DNA from 3 places in the Mammaliicoccus lentus genome. Region 2 is predicted to be linked to each of the others. Evidence: predicted binding sites of a transcription regulator. Region 2 holds the regulator's gene; each other region holds the start of a gene.

Region 1 (2,279 bases), 180 kb from region 2:
GAGCTTTTCAAGAGCATTAGGTGAATTTGGTGCAACTTTAATGATCGCTGGCTATATACCTGGATTAACGAATACATTACCATTAGAAATATATTTCTTAGTTCAAGCAGGAGAAGAACATAAAGCCTGGATATGGGTGCTTGTATTGATTGCATTTGCTATTTGCGTTATTAGCACTATTAACATATTGAACCAGAAGAATCATAAATGGGAGTAGATATTAGTGATTGATATTCAAATTAAAAAGCATTTCAAAACGCGAACGATTGAAATGAACGTTCAATCTAATGAACCTAAAATATACGCAATAGTAGGTAAGTCGGGAATAGGTAAAACGACGATGTTAAATATAATAGCAGGTTTGAATGAAGCGGATGACTGTAAGATTAAAGTTAACCACAATTTATTAAGTGATCATCACCATTTAGTAAAAGTACAAGATAGAAATATAGGTTATTTATTCCAAGATTATCAACTTTTTCCCCATATGACGGTAAATGAAAACATTCATTTTATGACAAGTCAAAATGAAAATACAAAACAATTAATTAAACATTTGCGAATTGAACATTGCTTAAAGCAATATCCTTCAACATTATCGGGTGGAGAATCACAACGCGTTGCACTTTGTAGAGTTTTAAGTGTGAAACCTAATTTATTATTGCTAGATGAACCATTTTCTAGTCTTGATGATGAAACTAAAGAAGAAGGGATGAACCTTATTAAATATATATTTAATACATGGCATATTCCTATCATTCTCGTAACACATTCTAAAAAAGAAGTTCAACGATTAGCACATGAAATAATAGAGATTAAATGAATATTTAACTTAATAATATTTGTAAGCTGAGGCATTTATCGATGTCTCAGCTTTTTTATCTTTAGTTAGGGATTTCGAGAAGCGGTATAGGTAATCCCCTAATACATATACTTTGTGAAAAAATGTACAATTTTATTAATAAAGGGCAAATATTAGGAGGTTCTATATATGGCTAAACTCGGTTTGAAATTCTTTAAACCTACAGAAAAATTTAATGGAAATTGGTCAATTTTAGAAGAGAAGAGTAGAGAATGGGAAAAAATGTACAGAGAAAGATGGAGCCATGACAAAGTTGTTAGAACAACACACGGTGTAAACTGTACAGGTTCTTGTTCATGGAAAGTCTTTGTAAAGAACGGTGTTATTACATGGGAAAATCAACAAATTGATTATCCTTCATGTGGTCCCGATATGCCTGAATTTGAACCAAGAGGCTGTCCAAGAGGAGCTTCTTTCTCTTGGTATGAATATAGTCCGTTACGTATTAAATTTCCATATGTAAGAGGGAAGCTATGGAAATTATGGAAAGCAGCATTGAATGAATTTGGAGATCCAGTAGTAGCTTGGGCATCAATTGTAGAAGATGATGTGAAAGCTGAATCATATAAAAGTGCTCGTGGTAAAGGCGGGCACGTACGTGTTAATTGGCGAGATGTTACTCAATTAATAGCAGCTCAAATTATTTATACTGTTAAGAAATATGGACCAGATAGAATAGCTGGCTTTACACCAATACCAGCAATGTCGATGATTAGTTATGCTTCTGGTGCACGTTTTATATCTCTATTAGGTGGAGAAATGTTAAGTTTTTATGATTGGTATGCAGACTTACCACCAGCATCACCACAAATTTGGGGAGAACAAACCGATGTTCCAGAATCGAGTGATTGGTATAACGCAGGATACATTATTATGTGGGGGTCGAATGTACCTTTAACGAGAACACCGGACGCTCATTTTATGACAGAAGTACGATATAAAGGAACTAAAGTCGTTTCGGTAGCTCCAGACTATGCAGAAAATGTGAAATTTGCGGACAATTGGCTTGCACCTAATCCAGGTACAGATGCGGCTTTAGCTCAAGCTATGACACATGTTATTTTGCAAGAATATTATGAAGATAAAAAAGAAGAAATGTTTATTAATTATGCTAAACAATATACTGATATGCCATTTATTATTCAATTAGAACCCCATGGAGAAGGCTATAAAGCAGGAAGATTTTTACGTTCAAGTGATTTAGGTATAAAGACTGAACATGCTGAATGGAAACCTGTTGTATATGATCAAAATTCTAAACAACTCGTAGTTCCGAATGGCACAATGGGTCAACGCTATGAAAAAGATGTGAAATGGAATTTAAAATTAGAAAATGAAGATGGCACTGTCATTGATCCAGCTTTAACTTTTAAAGACGCCGATGCATCAATTATGACCATTCAATTTCCTTATTTTG
Region 2 (2,279 bases):
GGAAGCGTGAATAGTATATGTGTCATAAAGTCTGGCGGTGCTATTAAAGCAGCTAAGACTAATAATATGAAGTATGCATATTTTCTGTTTTTCTTTAAAAACATTGGTGTCACAATACCTAATCGCGTTAAAAACAATAGCAGTATAGGCAGTTGAAATACAAATCCGAAAGGTATAGTAAATTTAAACAACTCACTAAAATATTCTTTAATGCCTATCGTTTGTTTAATGCCCATATCGTCTGCCAATCCCATTGTAAACGAAATTAAGTAAGGGAAAATAACAAAATAAGAAAACAATAATCCAATGATAAATAATCCTAAACTAAAAGGAATATAACTTAAAGTGACTTTTTGTTCTTTTGGATGTAATCCTGGTGATATGAAAGCCCATAACTGGTATAAGATAACTGGTGAGACAATTATAAAAGCTATTACGACAATCATTGCTATGTATATTGTAAGAGGGTCCGTTATTCTGAAAGCATTTAGTTCTAATGATTGAGTAAAATCATCATTCGTAATGTAATGAATGACTGGTTTTGCAAAGAAAAAACCTATTACTAATCCCCCGATTAGAAAGTAAGCAACTACCATTATACGTTTACGCAATTCTTCTAAATGTTCGACAAATGTTAAGTTGTCTTTATTCACCGCTTTACCTCCAATCTAAAAAAAGATGTGGCAGGATTCCCGCCACATTTATATGAACATTATGTCCGTGCTTTATTTAACTTCTTTGTCCTGACTTTGTTCGTCGTTATTTTTCTTATCGTCGAAGTTTGTCATGCCATCTGTAGCGTCTTTAAATTCTTTCAAAGTTGAACCCATTGCTCTTCCGAATTGTGGTAATTTCTTCGGTCCGAAAATAATCAGTGCAACTACCCCTATAAATAATAAACTAACTGGTCCTGAAATGCCGACAGTATTGATAAACGCTAATGCTTCCATCTTGATACCCTCCTATTGATTCTTCATAAAGAAGATTAAAGATTGTAGTTCTATTCCTAAATCTATATGATGTACTTGAACTTTCTCAGGTACGTTTACTCTTTGAGGTGTAAAATTCAGTATTCCAGTAATACCTGCTTTTGTTATTCTATCTGCAACTTTTTGTGCAGCTTGTTGTGGTACTGTCAATATTACAACTTCAATACCAAGTTCTTCAAGTACTTTCTCGAAATCGTCCATGCTATCAATCGTTAATTTACCTACCATATTACCTACTACATCTTCAGATTGATCAAAAGCTGCTACAATTTGCATTCTATCATTAACCGTAAAGTTATAGTTAACGAGTGCAGTACCTAAATTACCTACACCAACAATAGCTACTTTTGTCATATCATCTTGCTCTAAAGTTGTTCTGAAAAACTTTAATAAATAACTGATGTTATAGCCGTATCCTTTTTTGCCTAGTTCTCCAAAATATGAAAAATCACGACGAATTGTCGCTGAATCAATTTTGAGACCTTCACTAAGTTCTTTTGAAGACACACGGTCCACACCTGAATTATGCAAAGTGCTTACAAATCGATAGTACAGTGGCAATCGTTTCAAAGTTGCTTTTGGGATCTTCACATCATTCTTCGCCAAAATCCTCACCTTTTCTACTATAAAATAATGTGATTGCGTTCACATCTATTGGGTTAATTATATCAAACTTTTCTTGAAATAACTATACAAATATTGTATGCAAATAAGATACATTTCTTTAGTGTTTTCATGTAGAATAATAAGTAATAGAGAGGTGTAGATATGATACTTTTACAAATAAATAAATTAGAAAAGTCTTTTGACGGCGACATAATATTTTCAGATGTCGATTTTGAAGTCAAAACAGGCGAAAGAATAGCTATCGTCGGCAGAAATGGTGCTGGAAAAACCACATTGATGAAAATTATTGCTGGCACTGAATCATATGACTCTGGAAACTTTTCTAAAGGTAAAAATGTTTCAATGGGTTATTTAACTCAACAAATGACATTAGATTCTTCCGATACTGTTATGAATGAAATGAGAAAACCTTTCGAACATATCATAAAGCTAGAACAGAAAATGAATAACTTAACAAAATGGTTAAGCGAACATGCTGAACAGTATGATAGCGAAGAATATAAAGAACAGTTATCGCAATATGAATATTTATCTAATCAATATGAACTATTAGATGGGTATCAATATGAAAGTAAAATAAAAACAGTGTTAACAGGTTTGAATTTTACTGAAGAAGATTTTGATAGAGAAATACATTCATTTAGCGGTGGTCAAAAAACAAGG
Region 3 (2,279 bases), 790 kb from region 2:
AAAGTGCAGATGACATTTTAAGGATTGATAATGGCCAAGTAGCAGAGCAATATACATTAACTGAAGAGACACTTCCGAGATTGAAACAATTTTTTGAGATTACATAAATAAGGTAAAAATAGGAGGTACAATTTTGGAAACTAAAAAAATTGGCGTACAAGATTTAATTAACATTGGTTTATTTACAGCATTATATTTCGTTATAGTATTTATAGTAGGTATGACAGGAGCGGTACCTGTTATGATGATAGCTTTACCAGTACTTATCGCTTTTTTTGGAGCGGTACCCGTTTTATTATTAGTTGCTAAAACACAAAAATTCGGTGTGTTATCACTTTGCGGTATTATCGTGAACGTGATTATGGCTATCATGGGGCATCCATGGCCATCAATGGTCATCGCTATTCCGCTTATAATCATTGGTGACTTAATTATGAATGTCGGTAAATATAAACAATGGTTTTGGATAATAACAGGATATGTTGTCTTTTCAATTTGGACAACAGGAGGGTTATTACCATTTTATATTATGAGAGATAAATATTTTAGCAGCATGAAACAAAACCATGGTGAAGATTATGCCAAAGCATTTGATTCAGTATTTACATATCAAGTTCTTCCAGTAATTTTCATCTTATGTATCCTTGGTGCAATAGCAGGAGGCTTTATCGCAAAACAAATATTGAAAAAGCATTTTCAACGTTCAGGCGTATTGTAAGTGTGAATATATAGAAAAGAATTGGAACATATAATTCCTCGCTCAAAATAATTCTCCTAATCCGTAATAATTTCTAATTAATGGATTAGGAGAATTTATTTTTTTATTTGATTGCATAACCTAGTATTACGACATTTAATAAGTTATTTTATTTAAAAAATATATTGTGAAATACTTCACAATTAGTTATTATTAAATCATAATCTAGTTTGTATATTAAGAAGTGAGGTTATAAAGTTGAATGATATTAATAGCAATAATAAAGTATTTTATGGGAAACAGTTTATAGACGATGTTGTGGATACAATAAAAACAAAAGATATTTTGCAAAGTTTTTATAGAAAAAGATATATACTAAGAGCTACTATGTCGGGGTTTATTTTAGGGTTGATTACTGTATTTGTTTTAATGATAAGAGCATCATTAGATGGACAAATTGCTGGTGGTCTAATTAATTTAATTGCGTCCATTTGTTTTAGTTTTGCTTTAGTTCTTATACTGTTTACTAACTCTGAGCTTCTTACCAGTAATTTTATGTATTTTACTGTTGGTTTATACTATCGCATTACAAACCCCATTCGAGTTATGAAAATATTTACTCTTTGCTTTTTAGGAAACTTTTTAGGTGGTTTTATATTTTTTGTATTGTTTTATTTATCGGATGTAATGACTCCAGAAATGCTAACTCAACTAGATAATATTATTGCTCATAAAACATTAACTGCAGGCTTTACAGCTATATTAGTTAAAGGTATTTTTGCAAACTTCTTTATTAATATTTCATTGGTTATCGCAATGCAAATAAAAGATATTTTAGCTAAAATGTTTGTGCTTATGTTTGGTGTGTCAATCTTTGCTTTTATGGCATATGAGCATGTAGTTTATAACACTGTATTATTTACTGGAGGACTATTATATCAAAGCGAAGAGTTAAGTACGATTCCAGTGATGATAAATATAATTGCTTCATGTATAGGTAACTATATTGGTGGAGGAGTGATTATAGGACTATTTTATGCTTATTTAAATAGTAATAGTGACTATAAATTTTAATTATCATGAAGTATTATATATGAATGTTTTGAGAAAACTTGTCACAAAAAAGTCGCAATCACTTAGTGTTTATGTGATCCCTTAAAAGAATTAATGCGTATACCCTATAAAGGGTGTGAGTGATTTGAAGAAAATAATAATAATACTTATTTTAGCGATATTTACAAGTGGATGTATGAATGTTAATGACACAGATAGCGATGTAAATAAAAACAAAGATAGCAACTTAAAGAGTGAGAAATCTACTAAGGTAAAACCTAAAAAGTTCGAAAGTTATGACAGTGAGATTGTGCCTGTGAAAATTAGTATTCCGAGGTTAAATATTTCTAACAAATTAGAACATACTGGTGTTAATTCTGATGGCGAGATGGAAGTACCTAAAGATATCAATACACCTGCGTGGTTTAAAGAGGGTTATAAGGTTGGAGATAATGGAAATGCGGTTATTGCTGGTCATGTAAATGATGGGCAAAATCCAGGTGTCTTTACGGATCTGCATAAATTGAAA

The links. The regulator Rex, encoded in region 2, represses fermentation and respiration genes when NADH is low (regulators of the CRP and FNR family bind a similar motif). The targets are predictions, from matches to a motif close to TTGTGAAATATTTCACAA.
Region 1: a site for Rex is predicted at 936-953, ahead of ACNMOQ_RS03235 (nitrate reductase subunit alpha). Genes of this name have one in related genera too.
Region 3: a site for Rex is predicted at 883-900, ahead of ACNMOQ_RS00370 (formate/nitrite transporter family protein). Genes of this name have one in related genera too.

Annotation. Positions count from the first base shown of each region.
Region 1 is NZ_OX344834.1:694,452-696,730, forward strand. Features, by position in the region: gene modB (molybdate ABC transporter permease subunit) at 1-217, shown strand, start outside; gene ACNMOQ_RS03230 (ATP-binding cassette domain-containing protein) at 224-823, shown strand; gene ACNMOQ_RS03235 (nitrate reductase subunit alpha) at 992-2,279, shown strand, end outside.
Region 2 is NZ_OX344834.1:878,596-880,874, reverse strand. Features, by position in the region: gene tatC (twin-arginine translocase subunit TatC) at 1-653, opposite strand, end outside; gene ACNMOQ_RS04265 (twin-arginine translocase TatA/TatE family subunit) at 726-950, opposite strand; gene ACNMOQ_RS04260 (redox-sensing transcriptional repressor Rex) at 963-1,595, opposite strand; gene ACNMOQ_RS04255 (ABC-F family ATP-binding cassette domain-containing protein) at 1,758-2,279, shown strand, end outside.
Region 3 is NZ_OX344834.1:85,986-88,264, forward strand. Features, by position in the region: gene ACNMOQ_RS00360 (ABC transporter ATP-binding protein) at 1-107, shown strand, start outside; gene ACNMOQ_RS00365 (MptD family putative ECF transporter S component) at 134-718, shown strand; gene ACNMOQ_RS00370 (formate/nitrite transporter family protein) at 956-1,771, shown strand; gene ACNMOQ_RS00375 (class F sortase) at 1,947-2,279, shown strand, end outside.